3 regions of the Streptosporangium album genome follow, and region 2 is predicted to be linked to each of the others. Evidence: riboswitches for the same ligand, from Rfam matches in the RefSeq annotation. Region 2 holds a riboswitch; each other region holds the start of a gene.
What was found. Region 2 has a riboswitch for S-adenosylmethionine ahead of FHR32_RS25550 (FAD/NAD(P)-binding protein). Riboswitches for the same ligand answer to the same signal wherever they lie in the genome.
Positions count from the first base shown of each region.

Region 1 (6,069 bases), on a different contig from region 2:
GACTTCCTTGACGAGCTCCGCCCCGATCTTCTCCCACGGGTCCTCGAGCTCGATCTCCTTGGCGATGGAGACACCGTCGTTGGTGATCGTGGGGGCGCCCCACTTCTTCTCCAGAACGACGTTACGGCCCTTGGGGCCGAGGGTCACCTTGACGGCGTCCGCGAGCTGGTTCATACCGCGCTCGAGACCGCGCCGGGCGTCCTCGTCAAACGCGATCATTTTGGCTGCCATACGGCTAGACCTCCCAAACGCAGGGTGGCTTGCACCGGATCGAGCCGACGCCCGCGACGGCATGTGAACCCGCGACTCCGTTCGGCGGGTCCCATCGTCTCGATCCAGGGTTGGCACTCTCCAACAGGGAGTGCCAACGAACTGTTTAGCACTCTACCCTGCCGAGTGCAAGCGACGTCGCGCTGACCTGCACCCAGCTTAGAGGGCGGGCACAGATTCACAGCGAAGGCCCGACCCGCCGTTGGGGCGGCGAGCCGGGTCGACATGCGGGAAGGTCCGCGCGGACTGCGCTGCCACGGGATCTACCGGCATTTCCCGACGAATGGACGGAACGGCTGCGTCAGACCGCCCGGACGGATTCCGCCTGGGGGCCCTTCTGACCCTGGGTGACCTCGAACTCGACCCGCTGGCCCTGTTCGAGCGCACGGTAGCCATCCATCATGATCGCGGAGTAATGGACGAACACATCCTTACCACCGTCGACCGCGATGAAGCCGTAGCCCTTGTCCGCGTTGAACCATTTGACGGTGCCCTGCGCCACTTCCGACTCCTCTTACTGGACTTGAGGACATCGCCCATTCCTCTCGCGAAGTCCTCAATCTTCGAGGCATAGACATCGCCTACGTCGATCGTTCTCGACCATACCTGTGGGACACGGTGGGGCAACAGAGTCAATCGACAGACCGCTGCTTTACGCGCGCATTCATGAGCGGAGCCATGTTTTGCCGAGCGTTTGTTTAGTTAAAAAATAAATCATACTCACCGGCCCCACAGGGGGTCTCACGTCACATAACGCGACACCCGCACACGGCCGGGCCGCGTGCGGGTGTCGTGGAGAAGCGGTGGGGATGCCGCGGATCAGCCTCCGGCGACCGCCGGAATGATGGAGACCTGAACGCCGGACGGCGTGGCCGTGTCAAGGTTCTCCGCAAAACGGACGTCCTCATCCCCGACATAGACATTGACAAAACGCCGGATCTTGCCCGTTTCGTCGAGGATGCGAGCGCCGATGCCCGGGAAGTCGGCGTCGAGCCTATGCAGAACCTCGCGCAGCGTCGCCCCTTCTCCACTCACCTCCGAGGAGCCATCGGCGTAAGTCCGGAGAATCGTCGGAATCCGCACAGAAACGCTCATATTTCAGTACCTTTCATGAATTTCTAGGCGATAGCCGTACGGAATGCGTCGAGAGACGGGCGGATGACGGCGGTGGGACGCGCCTGGTCCGCCACCGCGTCGAGGGTCTTGAGACCGTCGCCGGTGTTGAGCACCACGGTCTCGGCGTCGGGGTCGATCTGCCCCGAGGCGACCAGCTTGCGCAGCACGCCGACGGTGACCCCGCCCGCGGTCTCGGCGAAGATCCCCTCGGTCCTGGCCAGCAGCCGGATCGCGTCGACGATCTCGGCGTCGGTGACGTCCTCCACCGCGCCGCCGGTGCGCCGGGCGATGTCCAGCACGTAGGGGCCGTCCGCCGGGTTCCCGATCGCCAGCGACTTGGCGATGGTGGCGGGCTTCACCGGGCGGATCACGTCGTGGCCGGCCTTGTAGGCGGCGGAGACCGGGGAGCACCCCTCGGCCTGGGCGCCGAAGATCTTGTACGGCTTCTCCTCGACGAGGCCGAGCGCGATCAGCTCCTTGAAGGCCTTGTCGATCTTCGTGAGCTGGGAGCCGGACGCGACCGGGATGACGATCTGGTCGGGGATCCGCCAGCCGAGCTGCTCGGCGATCTCGTAGGCCAGGGTCTTGGAGCCCTCGGCGTAGTAGGGCCGGAGGTTGACGTTGACGAAGCCCCACTTGTCGCCCAGTTCGTCCCCGATGAGCTCGGAGCAGAAGCGGTTGACGTCGTCGTAGGTGCCCTCGATGCCGATCAGCCTGCCGCCGTACACCGACGCCATGACGATCTTGGCCTGCTCCAGGTCCGAGGGGATGAACACGCAGGCGTCCAGCCCTGCCCGGGCGGCGGCGGCGGTCACCGCGCCGGCCAGGTTGCCGGTGGAGGAGCAGGACAGGGTGTGGAAGCCGAAGTTCCTGGCCGCCTCGACGGCGATGGCCACCACACGGTCCTTGAAGGAGTGCGTGGGGTTGCCGGAGTCGTCCTTGACGTGCAGCGAGCGCAGGCCCAGCTCGCGCGCGAGGTTGCCGGCGTCGACGAGCTTGGTCCAGCCGGGGTTCATGTTGGGCTTGGCGGCCACGTCCGCCGGGACGGGCAGCAGGGAGCGGTAACGCCAGATGTTGGCCGGCCCCTCGGCGATCTGCTCACGGGTCACGCGCCCGAAGTCATAGGCGATCTCCAGGGGCCCGAAACACTCGATACAGGCGAAGTCGGGACCGAGGTCGTAGCGGGCACCGCACTCGCGACAGGACAGAGCCACGGCGGGGCCGAAGTCGATCGAGGTGGTGGGGGTTTCAGTGCTTGCGAGCGCCATGAAGCGAGGCCTTTCCCTCATCTTCGTCTGCGACCACCCTGGCCACAGACCGGAATTGGCACCTGTCCCGGCCGACCTCGTCAGATCACGAGTCTGGAACCGGGAGGGTTGCCGGGGCTTCGCAGGGCCGGTCCCTCCACCCCTCTGGATGAGCAAATATTCAGTTAGGACCTGACGAGCAGGTCTTACGCACTCTACCTCGCCTCCCCGCCGTCCTGACCAGATGTCTCACCCTTCGAGATGTGACGTGTTACCTGCCGGACAGTCTCGCCAGGGTCGCAGGCCGTGAAACGCACCGCCCGCACCCCTTCACCTCGTACGGCCGGCCGGACCGTCACCGTGGTCATCCTGCTCACCCCGGCCGAGAGCGCCTCCCTCCCGCATACGCGAGCCTGCGCTGTCCCCTGACGGCCGAGGAGCGCAGAGAGCTCCGCGCCGGGTGGGTGATCGTCGGCCGACCACCCACTTGGCGCGGAGCTCCGTCCTTCTTGTCCGCACCTCCGAGTGATCCACAGGTGCGGTCAAAACGGCCCGGCCGGGCTACGGCGCGCTGTATCCCAGGGTGTAGGTGCCGGAGCCGCTGTAGGCGGCCACGAGGTAGCGGTAGTAGCCGGCGGTGCCGGTGTAGCTGATCTTCTCGTTGGGGGTCGGGCCGTTGGAGGTGGCGACGGTGGCCCAGGTCCGGCCGTTCCACTTCTGCAGGTAGAGGTCGAAGTCGGTGCCGACGGGGCCGTTCAGGCAGCCGGAGTGAACACCGCCGGCGATCGACCGGTAGTACAGGTTGTTCGGCTGATAGGCGGATCGGCCGCTGGTCAGGGCGCCGGTGACGGTCTTGGAGTAGCCGGTACAGGTGACGCCGGTCGGCGGGGTTGGCGGCGTCGGCGGAGTGACGCCGCCGCTGGTCACCAGGGTCAGGCCGTAGGTGGTGAGGATCGGGCCGACCGGCTGGAAGTAGGTGGTGCCACCCGAGGTGCAGTCGCCGGAGCCACCGGAGGTGACCCCCTGGGCCTGGTCGACGGAGATGAAGGAGCCACCGGAGTCACCTGGTTCGGCGCAGACGTTGGTCCGGGTCAGTCCGGAGATGGTGCCCTGCGGATAGGTCACGCTGGTGTTCTGCTGCTGGATGGTGCCGCAGTGCCAGCCGGTGGTCGAACCGGACCGGCAGACCGACGCCCCTTCGATGGCCACAGTGGAGCCGGCGACGTTCACCGTGCCGCCCGTGCCGTTCTTCACCGATGGTTTGGGCGTCCAGTTGCCGTTCACCGCGACCCAGGAGAAGTCGTTGCCCGGGAAGATCGACGCCTGGAAGACTCCCTGGGCGACCTGGTTGACGCCGGCCGTGGTGTCACCCGCCTTACCGCAGTGGCCGGCGCTGACGAAGCCGTTCTGGGTCCCCTTCGTCACCGAGAAACCGATCGAGCATCGTTCCGTGTCGCCGATGTAGTAAGCGTCGCCTCCCACCAGATCGAAGAGGGGCTGGGGTCGCTCATTGGACGACACCACCAGCACCGCGACCGGGTTCAGCTCGGCGGCCTCGATGACGGACTCGGTTGCCGCAGGCGTCTCGGACAGGATGACGACCTTGTTGATTTTCACGTCGATGTAGCGCACCCGCCCGTTGGGGTGAGCGGACAGCGCCGCGTTGACCTCTTTGGCCGTGTCGTTGAGTTGCGCCAGCGACCGGCTGACGACCTCGGCTCGGGCCCCCAGAGCGACGATCCGGGGAACGTCCTCTTGGCTGGTGGTGGCGACCACGAGGGACTGCGCGAGGTCTCCCGCGAACCAGGAGCCGCCAAAACGGTCACCGAGTCTTCTGCGGAGTTCCGCCGCGGTGGGTGTCAGGCGGATCTCGTTGAGCAGGCGGGTCTGGGCCTGCTTCCTGGTGAGGTGGAGATCACGCTGGAGCGCCTCCAGCATGCCCGGCGGCGGCTTGCGCGCGGCCGCAGCGGCCGCGGTATCCGTTGTCAGGGAGTAGGCGGCGGCCGGAGCGGCCGCCGCTGTCAGAGCGGCGATCGCCAGAACGCATCCCATGACGGCGGTGTATCTGCGGGGCATCGGTCTCTCCTCGACCTCGGCTTTCGAAGCAAGAGGGGGGAGAGCGCCTCGTATCACACGTTGATCATGCGATACGGGCACCATCACCTTAATCCAGCTGTTGCCGATCAAGGCCGCAAAAACCACACGCCACGCGGACAACGATTCCCCGCCAAACCCACCGGGGTGCAGACCGCGGACACTGCCGTCGCGGCTGGGTCAGGAAACGACCGGTGCGGCGGGGAGGATGTGGAACCCGCACAGCTCACGCCGCCTTGTGCCCCAGGCTGTAAGGGCCGGAGCCGCTGGCGGCGGTCACACGGTAGCGGTAGAAGCCGGCCGTACCGGTGTAGGTGATCTTCTCGTCGGGATAGGGGCTGTCGGCGGTGGCGACGGTGACCCAGCTCCGGCCGTTCCACTTCTGCAGATAGAGATCGAAATCAGTGACATCGGTGGCGTCCAGGCAGGCGGAGTGGACGCTCCTGGTAATCGTTGTGTAGTAACGGTCGTTCGGCTGATTGACCGACTTGCCCGCGGTCAGCGTGCCGGTGATGGTGTTCGGGTAGCCGGTGCACGGGTTCGCGCCCGTGATCGGCGGGTTGGGGATGACCGTCAGGGTCAGGCCGTAGGCCGAGAGGATCGGGTTGACCGGCTGGAAGTAGGTGACTCCCCCCGCGCTGCAGTCGCCGGAGCCGCCGGAGGTGACTCCCTGCGCCTGGTCCACCGAGATGAAGGAGCCACCGGAGTCGCCGGGCTCGGCGCAGACATTGGTCCGGGTCAGCCCGGAGATGGTGCCCTGGGCATAGGTGACGCTGGTGTTGCGCTGCCGGACGGTGCCGCAGTGCCAGCCGGTGGTGGAGCCCGACCGGCAGACCGACGCCCCCTCGATGGCCGCCCTGGAACCGGCGACGTTCACCGTGCCGTCCGTGCCGTTGTCCACCCACGGCCTGGGGGTCCAGTTGCTGTTCACCGCGACCCAGGAGAAGTCGTTGCCCGGGAAGGTCGACGCCTGGAAGACACCCTGCGCGGCCCGGTTGAAACCGGTCGTGACTTTGCCCGCCGTGCCGCAGTGACCGGCGCTGACGAAACCGTTCTGGTCGCCGTGGGTCACCGCGAAACCGATCGAGCAGCGAGCAGTGACGCCGATGTAGTAAGCGTTACCGCCCACCAGGTCGGAGAGGAGCCGGGGTTGCTCGGTGGACTGCACCGCCTGCACCAGGGTCGTGTTCACGCCACTGGCCTCGATGAGATCCTCGGTTGCCAGGGGATCTGCTGTGAGGATGACGATCCTGTTGTTCTTCACGTCGATGTAGCGCACCTTCCCCCCGGTCGCCGGCAGGGAGGTGTTGACCGTTTCCAACGCCTCGTTGAGTTCGGTAAG
Region 1 covers NZ_JACHJU010000001.1:2,425,987-2,432,055, forward strand. Annotated here, with positions in the region: gene groL (chaperonin GroEL) at 1-231, opposite strand, end outside; gene FHR32_RS11445 (cold-shock protein) at 572-772, opposite strand; gene FHR32_RS11450 (MoaD/ThiS family protein) at 1,090-1,365, opposite strand; gene thrC (threonine synthase) at 1,389-2,654, opposite strand; SAM riboswitch class I at 2,669-2,809, opposite strand; gene FHR32_RS11460 (S1 family peptidase) at 3,195-4,709, opposite strand; gene FHR32_RS11465 (S1 family peptidase) at 4,954-6,069, opposite strand, start outside.
Region 1: linked by a shared signal. The riboswitch ahead of thrC (threonine synthase) and the one ahead of FHR32_RS25550 (FAD/NAD(P)-binding protein) in region 2 are both predicted to bind S-adenosylmethionine.

Region 2 (6,069 bases):
GTGTCGCCGGGGACGAGCAGCAGCGAGACGTAGGCCGCGGTGGCGGCGGCCCAGAGCACGGCGAGGCCGGATCCGAGCCGCCGGGCCACCGGGCCGAGCCACCCGACGACGGCCAGCCCCCGCCGCCGGGTGAGTGTGAGGGTGCTCATGTCCCTGTCCGGATGTCATAGGCGCTGTTGGGGGTGCCGGAGACCGGCTCGAAGGTGAGCCCGGTGACGCCGGCGCCGTAGGCGACCTGGTCGGCGGGCACGTAGAGCGGGAGGATCAGTGCCTCGTCGGCGACGAGCTTCTGCACCTTGGCGTAGAGCTCCCTGCGTTCTGCGGTGTCGGAGCTGGCCGACGCCTTGGTGAGGAGCCCGTCCAGCTCGGCGCTCTCGAAGTGGGTGCGGTTGATCGCGGCGCCCTTCGGCAGGATCAGGTTGAGCGCCGCCCCGGCGTCGGTGTCGCCGCGCGAGTTCTCGAAGACCTCGTACTGGTCGTCGTCGTAGGCCTTCTGCGCGGTGCCCTGGTCGACCAGTCTGACCTGGAAGTCGATGCCGCTGCTCTGTTTCACCGCGGCCTGGACCGCCTGGGCGAGGATGTCGCGGCGGTCCCTGACGAACGGGGCCGAGGCCACGGTCCGCACGGTCAGCCGCCTGCCGTCCTTGACCCGGAAGCCCTCGGCGTCGCGTCTGTCCCAGCCGGCCTCGTCGAGCAGCTTGTTGGCCCGCGCCGGGTTGCCGCCGAAGGTGTTCTCCAGCGAGGCGTCGTAGAACTGCGGGCTGCCCTGGCCGATGATGCTCCAGGCCCGCTTGGCGGTGCCCTGGTAGACCGAGTCGAGCACGGTGTCGACGTCGACGGCGTCCCGGAACGCCTTGCGGACCCGCCTGTCGTCGAACGGGGCGTGGGAGACGTTGAAGTAGTAGGAGAAGGCGCTGCCGGAGTTGAGGCTCGTCTCAAGCCTCAGCCGGGGGTCGGCCTTGATGAGACCGATCTCGGTGGCGGGCACGCCCTCGATCACCTGGACCTGGCCCGAGGTGAGCGCGCCGACCCGGACCGCCGCCTCGGGCAGGAAGCGGTAGGTCACCTCCGACAGGTATGCCGGGCCCTGGTGGGCCGAGCCCGTGGGCGGCCAGTCGTAGTTCGGGTTGCGCCGGTAGTGGACCTCCTGGCCCGGCGTGAACCGGTCAAGGATGAACGGCCCGGTGCCGACGACGTCGACACCGCCGGCCTTGAGGTCCTTGGCGTTCTTCAGCGACTTCGGGGAGACCTGGCCGGCGTAGGGCGAGGAGAGGAAGTCCAGGAACAGCCCGTCCGGCGCCTTCAGCGTGACCTTGAGGGTGTGCGTGCCGGTCGCCTCGGCCCTGCCGAAGTTGCGGAGCTGGATGGCGGCCACCGCCGCGTTGTAGCCCGGCACGAGGAACTGGTCGAGGTTGGCCTTCACCGACGCCGCGTCGAACTTCTCCCCGTCGTGGAAGGTGACGTCGTCGCGGAGCTTGAAGGTGTAGGTCAGGCCGTCCTTGGAGACCTCCCAGGAGGTGGCCAGCCACGGCAGGAACTCGCCGTTCCTCCCACGGGCGATCAACGAGTCGAACTGGTTGTGCACCAGCAGGCGGGCCTTGTTCTGGCCCCACTGCTGGGGGTTGAACGTGATGGGCTGCGTCTCCACCGCCCAGGTCAGCGACCCGCCGTCGCCTCCGCTACCGCCCACCGCGGCCGCCGGGGCCTGCGTCTGGGCTCCGCACGCCGTGAGTGCCAGTGCTCCGGCCAGCGTCAGGACGCCCCATCTCGCTTTCACGCTCTTCTCCTCAACGGCTCAGATGACTCAGGCGACATGTCTGATCGGGGTGGCGACGGCCTCGGACAGCACGATCCGGGCGAGCGCGTCGGCGTGCCGGAAAAGCGGGGCGTCGAGACCGGGCCGGGCGAATCCGCCGGTGGCCCGGCCGCCGACGACCCACGGTCCGAAGGCGAACCTGCGGGGGTGGGGGGTGTCCGACCGGTCCAGCAGGCGCCGGTCGGCGGGCCGTACCTTCAGCAGCCCTGAGTCCTCATCGGCCTCTCCCCGGTCCCGGAGCGCGGAGATCAGCGGGTCGGTGGCCCGGCTCACACTGGGCGCGGGCAGCCGGGCCTCGATCAGGGTCCGGGCCGCCATCCCGCCGGGGACGGTGGGACTGTGCGCCCACCATCGCCGGTCACGGTGCTCGACCCTCAGGTCCGCGCCGAGGAAGGTGACCACCCCCGCCCCGGCGAGGGCCCGCAGCTCCTCCAGCCGAGGGCCGGGCGGGCCGCTGGCGACGTAGCTGAAGAAGCCGTGGAACCACGGGTCGGAGACGCCCAGCTCGGCGAGGACGCCGTGGACGGACAGCAGCCCGAGGATCATGGCGTGGTCGGCGCTGTGCGCGGGGTCGGAGCGTCGCTGCAGGTCGGCGCCCAGGTAGCCGTTCATCCACCTGCGCAGCCCCGCGGAGTCGCCGAACCGCATGCGCTCCAGCGGACGGTCCAGCCGGTCGAAGTCCAGCCGGTCCAGATGCCGTGGTACGGCCCTGCGGATCAGGGCCCGCATCCCGGCGCTGCGCCACTCCTCGGCCGCGTATGCCTCCTCGAACTCCGGCCAGCCCATCCGGGACCGTCTCGGGTGGGCGGTGATGAGCTCGTGGTAGTACGCGAAGGCCAGTTCCTTGGCGACCAGCGGCCACACGTCCCGGCGGAAGTTCCACGGCCCCTCGCCCAGCGCCGCCGCGGTGAGGAAGCGCGGGACCGGCGGGCGCGCGCCCCGGAACGGGTATCCGGTCTTCGCGTGGTACGGCACGCCGCGGCGCGATCCCAGCTGAAGCAGCGGCTCCCGGCCGCTGGGCAGGTAGACCAGCTCCCCGTCGTACTCACGGATGAAGCGGCCGCCGCGGCCCGAGGTGAGCAGCACCGTCAGGTCGACGGAGGCCAGCCCCATGCCCCGCACGATCACCGGCTCGCCGCCGGGCACCTGGTCCAGGTCGAGGTCGGCGGTGTAACCGGTGGGCAGGTAGCGCAGCCCGTCGGCCTCCGCCAGGCCCGCCAGCGCCCGCTCCTGCCCGGTCGGGGTCACGTCGCCGTGCCCCTGGGCCAGGATCACCGCGTCCACCTCGATCGTCCGGCCGTCCTCCAGCCTCACCGCCTGCCCGCCGGGGACGTCGGCGAGGTCCAGCGCGCGGGTGGCGTGGACGTGGACCCGGACGCCGCGGGGAGCGGTGGTGACCGCGTGCTGGAAGACGTGCGAGAGGTAGGCGTTCTGGACCCGCCGGGAGGCGAATCCGCCGGGGTCGCCGCCGAGCCACTCGGCCAGCGACGGGCCGGGGCGGATCGGGCCCCGGCACTGGACCGACGCGTCGGTGAACAGCGTCACGTCGGCCGCGGTGGAGTTCATCCAGAGCAGTTCGGGCTGCTCGGCGCGCCAGACCCGCCCGCCGCCCGGCGGGTAGGGGTCGATCACGTGGATGTCCAGTGACGGCCAGTCGAGCAGGTCGGCGGCGTTGGCGCAGATCCGCTCCACCAGGCAGGTGCCGGTCGGCCCTGCGCCGACGACGGCGATGGAGGCACTCATGCGATCTCCTCACCCTGCGGCGCGGGGTGCGTCCCGCGCCGATCGGCCGGCTGTCTCATACGGCGGCGTAGTTCAGTGTGATCTCGGACATGTACTGCTCCCAGGCATGCCTCGGTGACCCGTTGGGGGGTCCGCGCTTGCGGCACGCCCACCGTGCCGCCAGGTCTTCCCCGGGGGCACCCCGCCGCGGCGCGAGGGTTGCCGGTCAGTTAGCCGGGTCTTTGCACTGACACTCTTAACCTAGTTAGAAGGTAGGAAATACATAAATACCTGTCAAGCCTTATTGTCGAGGGATGTCGCATGAGATGGTGAATGTGGTCTATCGGAAGTACGACGGCTCACTGCACTGGAACCACCGGGCCCTGCTCCTCGGCGAGGACGACCACGGCGTCTGGACGGGGTGCCTGGCCGGCGCCAGCGCCAGCAAGGGCATCGCGCCACCGATCACCTGGCAGCACGCGTTCGTGATGCTCTTCCCCCGCGACGCCTGGTGGACGGCCTCCTTCAACGCCGCGCCGCACAAGGCCGAGATCTACTGCGACATCTCCACGGTGCCCCAGTGGAGCGACGGCCAGGTGACCATGGTCGACCTCGACCTGGACGTGATCCGCATGCGCGACGGCCGGATCATCCTCGACGACGAGGACGAGTTCGCGGAGCACCAGATCCGCTACGCCTATCCCCCCGACGTCATCGAGACCGCCCGCGCCACGGCCGGCCTGCTCATGGAGGCCGTCACCACGGGCACCGCCCCCTTCAGCACCGCCCCCCACTGGCTCTCTCAGGTGACCTGACCGCCCCGCCCGCCGTACGGCGACGCCCTACAACGGCGGGAAGCCGGGGGCTCGGCGCTCGACGAAACTGGCCACCCCCTCGGCGAAGTCGGGGCGGGTGAAGGACTCGGCCATCAGGCGCACGGCGGCGGACTCCGCCGACTCCAGGGTCCGGCTCCCGTCGCCCCACACCTGGCGCTTGATCACGGCCATCGACGCCGGCGAGCTGTGTGTCGCCAGCTCTCGGGCGTAGGTCACGGTCTCCTCCAGCAGGCTCTCACCGGGGACCGACCGGTTGACCAGGCCGAGCTCGTAGGCCTCCGCACCGGTGAACGTGCGGCCGGACAGCAGCAGGTCCATGGCCCGCGCCTGGCCGGCGAGCCGGGGCAGGATCCACGACAGGCCGTACTCGGCGATCAGGCCGCGGCGGGCGAAGGCGGTCGTCCACTTGGCCTCCGCCGCGGTGAAGACCAGGTCGCAGACCAGGGCGTGCACCATGCCGAGCCCGGCGCAGGCGCCGTTGACGGCCGCGATGACCGGCTTGCCGATCGTGGTCGGGAAGGTGGGGGGACGCCTGTCCGGTTCCCCCTCATAAGAGCCGTCCTGGATGGCGTTGAGAGTCTGGAAGTCGGCGCCGGCACAGAAGCCCCTCCCCGCACCGGTCACGACGATCACCCGGACTTCCGGGTCCCGTTCGGCCTCCGCGAGCCGGTCGAAGTATCGCCGTCCCATCGCGTCGGTCCAGGCGTTGAGCCGGTCCGGCCGGTTGAACGTCAGCGTCAGCACGCCCTGCTCGATCGACGCCGGCACCAGATCCACCATTCCGCACCTCTTCCCTGAGTTCTGCAGAATATCGTTCTATACCTTCTCCTCTCCCGGCGAGAGCGTCGTGCGAGCGGGCCCGGGGAGCCGTTCAGGCTCCCGCCGGCGACTCCGTGCCTGTCCCGGGCGGACGGCGCCCCCGGACGGGCGGAACGGCCAGTTGACCGCCCGCGCCTCCCGGACCGGTCCCGTACCGTGCCGTACGGCCTCACCGGCGTCGTACGGCACGGCACGGCGGAACCCCGAGGGGGATCCCCGCGAGTGCGTCCCGTCCTGTTCCGCCGGAACTACCGCCCCGGCACCGTTCCGTGACCGAGTCCCCGTTCCAGGGCGTCGGGGTGGTGGACGAAGTTCGGCGAGAGCTCGGCCTCGTCGTAGTAGCGGTGGAAGACCGGCGTCGCGGAACCCGACATCGGTGGCACGATCCAGCTCCACTCGGCCGGGCAGACCCGGCCGGCGTTCTCCTCGCGCTTCAGATGGGTCAGGAACCTGCCGGACTCGGTGTGGTGGTCGGTCATCGTCACCCCCGCCCGCTCGAAGGAGTGCAGGACAGCCATGTTGATCTCCAGCAGGGCCTGGTCGCGCCAGAGCGAGCGGTCGTTGGCGGTGTCCAGCCCCAGCCGGCGGGCGACGGCCGGCATGAGGTCGTAGCGATCGGTGTCGGCGAGGTTGCGTGCGCCGATCTCGGTGCCCATGTACCAGCCGTTGAACGGTGCCGCCCCGTAGTGGATCCCACCGATCTCCAGGCACATGTTGGAGATGGCCGGTACGGCGTGCCAGCGCAGCCCGAGCTCTTCGAACCACGGGTGGGAGGGGTGGGACAGCGGCACCTCCAGTACGGCGTCGCCGGGCACCGTGGACATCAGCGGCCGCCCGTCCCCCACCGAGATGAACAGCGGCAGGACGTCGAAGGGC
Region 2 covers NZ_JACHJU010000002.1:408,675-414,743, reverse strand. Annotated here, with positions in the region: gene FHR32_RS25560 (ABC transporter permease) at 1-149, opposite strand, end outside; gene FHR32_RS25555 (ABC transporter substrate-binding protein) at 146-1,777, opposite strand; gene FHR32_RS25550 (FAD/NAD(P)-binding protein) at 1,805-3,559, opposite strand; SAM riboswitch class IV at 3,688-3,800, opposite strand; gene FHR32_RS46130 (DUF402 domain-containing protein) at 3,853-4,353, shown strand; gene FHR32_RS25540 (enoyl-CoA hydratase) at 4,381-5,154, opposite strand; gene FHR32_RS25535 (nitric oxide synthase oxygenase) at 5,442-6,069, opposite strand, start outside.

Region 3 (6,069 bases), on a different contig from region 2:
CCCCCGTACCGGACGGCTCGTGCGACATCACCGCCCACGTGGCCCTGGACGCCTGCGCTGCCGCCGGGGAGCGCGCCGGCGCCGTCACGACGGCCCTGACCACGCAGCGCCAGGCCCTGCGCGCCCTCGGTGTCACCGGGTCCCGCCCGCCCGTCGACCTCGCCCGCACCGACCCGCGCGGCTACCTCCAGGCTCTGGCCAGGGCATCGCAGGAGGCGGAGCTGATCGCTCCCGAAGGGCTGGGCGGCTTCGGCTGGCTCGCCCAGGACCGCTTCTGCTCGTGATCGCCTCTGGCGGGAGCCTCCCAAGCAGTTCGCGCCCGTCCTGGAAGCACTGCGGGAGCTGGAACGGCTCACCGCCGAGACGGGCGGGCTGGTGCTGCGGTTCGGGCACCTGTACGGCCCCGGCTCGACCTACGCCGCCGACGGCTCGTTCGTCCGCCAGGTCCACGCGGGTGAGGTGCCGATCGTCGGAAAGGGCACGGCGATGTTCTCCTTCACCCACGCCCAGGATGCGGCCAGCGCGGTCGTGGCGGCGCTGGAGACGTCGTCCAGGACGCCTACCTGCGCTGGATGCGCACGGACCGGACCGAGATCCGGCAGACACGGGCCTTCCTGGTCACCGTGGTGTCCCGTCTCGCGCTCGACCAGCTCAGGTCGGCCTGGGTCACCAGGGAGGCCAACGGCGGACCCGCGCTCTGGTCGGTCATCGGAGGTCAGGAGCAGCTCGTCACTTTCGACATCCGTGACGGACGCATCCATGGGATCTTCGGCGTGCTCAATCCCGGCAAGCCGGCCCACGTGCGGACCGGCCGATGACCCGCCCTGAGCCCGCCGGAGCGCGGCTCTGGCCCTAAACCCGCATCTGGAGGGAGTCCAGGCCTCGGATGATGTAGCCCGGCCCCCAGGTGGGCTCGGTGACAAGCTCCAGCTTCGGCGCCCTGCGCAGCAGAGCGCCGAAGGACTCGACCAGCTCGACCCTGGCCAGCGGCGCGCCCAGACAGAAGTGGATGCCCGCTCCGAAGGAGATGTGCGGGTTGTCCGCCCGGCCCACGTCGAGGCGGTCGGGGTCGGCGAACACCTCGGGGTCGCGGTTGGCCGAACCGAACAGCAGGGCGACCTCCGCGCCGCGCGGGATGTCCACCCCGCCCACCGTGATGTCCTCCAGCACCCAGCGCTCGAACATCTGCAGCGGGGTGTCCCACCGCATCAGCTCCTCGATCGCGGTGGGCAGCAGGCCGTGGTCGGCGCGGAGCCGTTCCAGCTCGGCCGGGTTGCGCAGCAACGACCACCAGCCGTTGCCGGTGACGTTGACGGTGGCCTCGTGCCCGGCGTTGAGCAGCAGCACGCAGGTGCCGACCAGCTCCTCCTCGGTGAGCCTGTCGCCCTCGTCGGCCACCAGGGCCAGCGCGCTGATCAGGTCGTCACCGGGGTCCGCCCGGCGGGCGCGGGCCAGCCCGACGAGGTAGTCGGAGAACTCCTCGGCCGCGCGCACGGCGGTGTGCTGGGCCTCGACCGAGGGGTTGAGCTCGTACATGCCGCAGATGTCGGCGGACCAGGGCCGCAGCAGGTGCCGGTCGGACTCGGGCACGCCGAGCATCTCCGCGATCACGGTCACCGGGAGCGGCTCGGCCACCTCGGCGATCAGGTCTCCCCCACCCCGCTCGACGAACCCCTCCACCAGCTCGCCGGCCATCCGGGCGACCTTGGGGCGCAGCGCCTCGACCATGCGCGGGGTGAACGCCTTGGACACCAGCCGCCGGAGCCGGGTGTGGACCGGCGGTTCGACGTCGAGCATCCCGGCTCTGACCACCCGCCAGAACGGGTCCTGGAAACCGGGGTCGTCCGGCCTGCCGAACTCGGTGTGGGTGGCCACGTGCAGGTAGGAGCGGCCGAGCCTGCGGTCGCGCAGCAGCGCGTTGACGTCGGCGTGCCGGGCGACGAGCCACTGGCCGGTCGGCTCGAAGAAGCTGACGGGCCGCCGCCGCCTCAGCTCGGCGTAGACGTCATAGGGGTGGGCGACGAATTCCGGATTCCAAGGATCAAAGTGCACGCAAACATCGTAATCACGCTGGTCGGCGATGGTGCCCCTACAGGTCGCCCAGTATCCGGCCGGCCACCGGAGGCGGCTTCACCGGCCGCTCGCTGCTGACATAGCCAAGCCTGATGTATAGGCGCATGCTGCGATATTTCTGGCCCACCTCGTCCCGCCCGACGCCAAGCCCGAAACAGGCCCCAGGCCTCCGCCATCCCCTCCTAAAGGCCTGCGAGGCCGCTCTGGGATCCGGCCTGCTGGTCCGGCTCGTAGCGCTGGTGCAGCTCGACCGGCTTCTCCCCGTCCGACTTGCCGCGCATCCGGATGTTCAGCAGCTCCACGGCCAGCGAGAACGCCATCGCGAAGTAGATGTAGCCCTTGGAGATGTGCTGCTCGAAGCCCTCGGCGATGAGCACGACGCCGATCAGCACCAGGAACGACAGGGCGAGCATCTTGATGCTCGGGTGCTTGTCCACGAAGCGGCTGATCGGGCCGGAGGCGAAGAGCATCACGATGACCGAGACGACGACGGCGGCGACCATGACGCCCAGCTCGTCGACCATGCCGACCGCGGTGATCACCGAGTCGAGGGAGAACACGACGTCCAGGACCATGATCTGGAGGATCACCGCGGTGAAGGAGGAGGCGACCCTGGCACCGGCGTGACCCGACTTGCCCTCGAGGCTGTCGTGCATCTCGAAGACGCTCTTGCCCAGCAGGAACAGCCCGCCGAAGATCAGGATGAGGTCCCGTCCCGAGATCGGATGGCCGAAGACCTCGAACAGCGGCGCTGTGAGCTTCACCACCCAGGACAGTGCCAGCAGCAGCGCCAGCCGGCTGACCAGGGCGGCGAGAAGGCCCAGCTTGCGGGCCTTGTCGCGCTGTTCCGCGGGGAGCTTGCCCGCCAGGATCGAGATGAAGATGATGTTGTCGATGCCCAGCACGATCTCCAGGCCGACAAGGGTGACGAACCCTATCCATATCTCCGGGTTGGTCACCCAATCCATCACTGACTCCCTCATTTCACCAGGCCCGTGCGGTCAATGCCTGGACGAACGGGAACCGCCGCGAGTTCCGGAACCGGCGCTTTTCCGCTTGCGATGCCCGGCCGTGCGTCGGTTATAGTTCCCACGTAGGTCATGAGTGCCAGTGACAAGCCCCGGCTCGCTGGCCGGCAACCCTCGCGTCCGCGGCGGGGTGCCCCGGGTGAGGACCTGGTCCGGCACGAGGTGTGCCGGGCAAGCGCGGGCTCCACACATCAACGCCATGGGTTGGGGTCCGATGACCTCGACAGGAGACCTGGCGTGTCCGCACTGACGATCTTCACCACCACCGCCGCCGTCGGCACCGCTCCGGCGAGCCGCGCGTCCACCACCGCCGAAGCCGCCGCGACCGCCACCCCGGCCGTCCCCGCGACCCGCACAACCGACGACCGGCGGGTCCCCGCGGTGCTCGGTGCGGACCTTGAGGTCCCCGTCAAGGGGGGCAGGCTCGTCCGCTACGCCAACCTCGACTATGCCGCCAGCGCCCCCTGTCTGGAGCCGGTCAGCGCCGCCGTCACCGCCGCGCTCCCGGCCTACTCCAGCGTCCACCGCGGTGCCGGATACGCCTCCCAGCTCACCACGGCCCGCTACGAGCAGGCCCGGCACACCGTCCGCGCCTTCGTCGGGGCCCGCCCCTGCGACTCGGTGATCTTCACCCGGAACACCACCGACGCGACCAACCTGCTGGCGCGCAGCCTGCCCGAGGGGACCACCGCCGTGGTCTTCGACACCGAGCACCATGCCTCGCTCCTGCCCTGGGCCGACACCGTACGGCTCGCGCCCCCCGCCTTCCCCGGCGAGGCCGTCCGCGCCGCAGACGAGGCACTGGGCGGGATCGACGGCCCCAAGCTGCTGGTCGTGACCGCGGCCTCCAACGTCACGGGCGAGCTCTGGCCGATCGCGGCCCTGGCCCACATCGCCCACCGCCACGGCGCCCGCATCCTCGTCGACGCCGCCCAGCTCGTCCCGCACCGTCGTCTCAACCTGACCGCGCTGGACCTGGACTACGTCGTCTTCTCCGGCCACAAGCTCTACGCCCCGTTCGGCGTCGGGGCGCTGATCGGCCGCGCCGACTGGCTGTCGGAGGCGGAGCCGTACCTGCGCGGCGGCGGCGCCGTGAAGGCCGTGGACGACGACGCCACCGAGTGGCACACCGACCCCGAGGCCCGTCACGAGGCCGGCACCCCCAACGTCCTCGGTGCCATCGCCCTGGCCGCCGCCTGCGACGCGCTGACCGCCACCGGCTGGAACGCGCTGCTCCGCGAGGAGGAGCGCCTCATCGGCCGCCTCCGTGCCGGGCTCGGCGCCGTCGAGGGCGTCCACGAGCTGGCCCTGTGGGGCCCCGACCACCCTCGCGTCGGCATCGTCTCCTTCGTGGTGGACGGCTTCACCGCCCGCGAGGTCGCCGAGGTCCTGTCCGGGACGTACGGCATCGGCGTGCGCGACGGCAAGTTCTGCGCCCACCCCTTCGTCCGCCACCTCCTCGGCGCCAAGGACGGCGGCTGCGACGACGTCACCGCCTCCGCCGTCCGCGCCTCGATCGGGATCGGCACCACCACCGAGCACGTCGACCGTCTGGTCGCCGCCCTGCGGGAGCTTGTCTCGCGGGGCTGACATGACAGCATGGGCCTTATGACCGACCGTCACGCCACAGGCGCGCCCCGGGAGATCAGCGTGGGCATCGGCGCCGGAGCCGGCGCCGTGCACGCGACGTCCGGCAAGGAGCTGGCGACCGAGGACATGGTCCTCAACATCGGGCCGCAGCACCCGTCCACGCACGGGGTGCTGCGGCTACGCCTCACGCTGGACGGAGAGCGGATCAGCGCGGCCGAACCGATCGTGGGCTACATGCACCGCGGCGCGGAGAAGCTCTTCGAGGTGCGTGACTACCGGCAGATCATCGTGCTGGCCAACCGGCACGACTGGCTGTCGGCCTTCGCCAACGAGCTGGGCGTGGTGCTCGCGGTGGAGCGGATGCTCGGCATGGAGGTGCCGGTCCGGGCAGTCTGGATGCGCACGCTCATGGCCGAGCTCAACCGGGTGCTCAGCCATCTGATGTTCCTCGGCTCCTACCCGCTGGAGCTCGGCGCGATCACCCCGGTCTTCTACGCGTTCCGTGAGCGCGAGACCCTCCAGGCCGTGATGGAGGAGATCTCCGGCGGGCGGATGCACTACATGTTCAACCGGGTCGGCGGCCTCAAGGAGGACGTGCCCGAAGGGTGGACGGACCGTGCCTCGCGCGCCGTCGCGGACGTGCGGCGGCGGCTGCCCGACATCGAGAACCTGATCGCCGGGAACGAGATCTTCCTGGCCCGCACGCTCGGGGTGGGCGTGCTGGGCCGCGAGACGATCATGCAGTACGGCGTGAGCGGCCCGATCGCCCGCGCCTCCGGGGTGGACTTCGACCTGCGCAGGGACGAGCCCTACCTCGCCTACGGCGAGCTGCCGGTCCGGGTCGTCACCCGGTCGGCCGGAGACTGCAACGCCCGGTTCGAGGTGCTGCTGGAGCAGGTGAAGGTCTCCCTGGACCTGGCCGACGCCTGCCTGGCACGGCTCAGGGAGCTGCCGCAGGGGCCGATCAACCAGCGCCTGCCCAAGGTGCTCAAGGTCCCCGAGGGACACACCTACGCCTGGACCGAGAACCCGCTCGGCATCAACGGCTACTACCTGGTCTCCCGCGGCGAGAAGACGCCGTGGCGGATGAAGCTCCGCTCGGCCTCCTACAACAACGTCCAGGTGCTGCGCGAGATGCTCCCGGGCAACCTGCTGGCCGACATGGTCGCCATCCTCGGGTCGATGTTCTTCGTCGTGGGCGACATCGACAAGTAGCGGAAGCGGGCGGCAAGGCACATCATGGCCGCATGGGCGGACACGACGATGCGGCGGCTCCCCCGGTGACGTCCGGGCCGCCGCGGGACCGATACGTCGACTGGCTCCGGGCGTTCAGCCTGATCGTCGTGGTCGTCTGGCACTGGGCGTTCACCATCCTGCA
Region 3 covers NZ_JACHJU010000001.1:2,655,776-2,661,844, forward strand. Annotated here, with positions in the region: gene FHR32_RS12540 (SAM-dependent methyltransferase) at 1-284, shown strand, start outside; partial or broken gene FHR32_RS44310 (NAD-dependent epimerase/dehydratase family protein) at 376-492, shown strand; partial or broken gene FHR32_RS45930 (hypothetical protein) at 549-818, shown strand; gene FHR32_RS12555 (cytochrome P450) at 853-2,052, opposite strand; gene FHR32_RS12560 (TerC family protein) at 2,256-3,041, opposite strand; SAM riboswitch class IV at 3,170-3,285, shown strand; gene FHR32_RS12565 (aminotransferase class V-fold PLP-dependent enzyme) at 3,348-4,691, shown strand; gene FHR32_RS12570 (NADH-quinone oxidoreductase subunit D) at 4,710-5,906, shown strand; gene FHR32_RS12575 (acyltransferase family protein) at 5,939-6,069, shown strand, end outside.
Region 3: linked by a shared signal. The riboswitch ahead of FHR32_RS12565 (aminotransferase class V-fold PLP-dependent enzyme) and the one ahead of FHR32_RS25550 (FAD/NAD(P)-binding protein) in region 2 are both predicted to bind S-adenosylmethionine.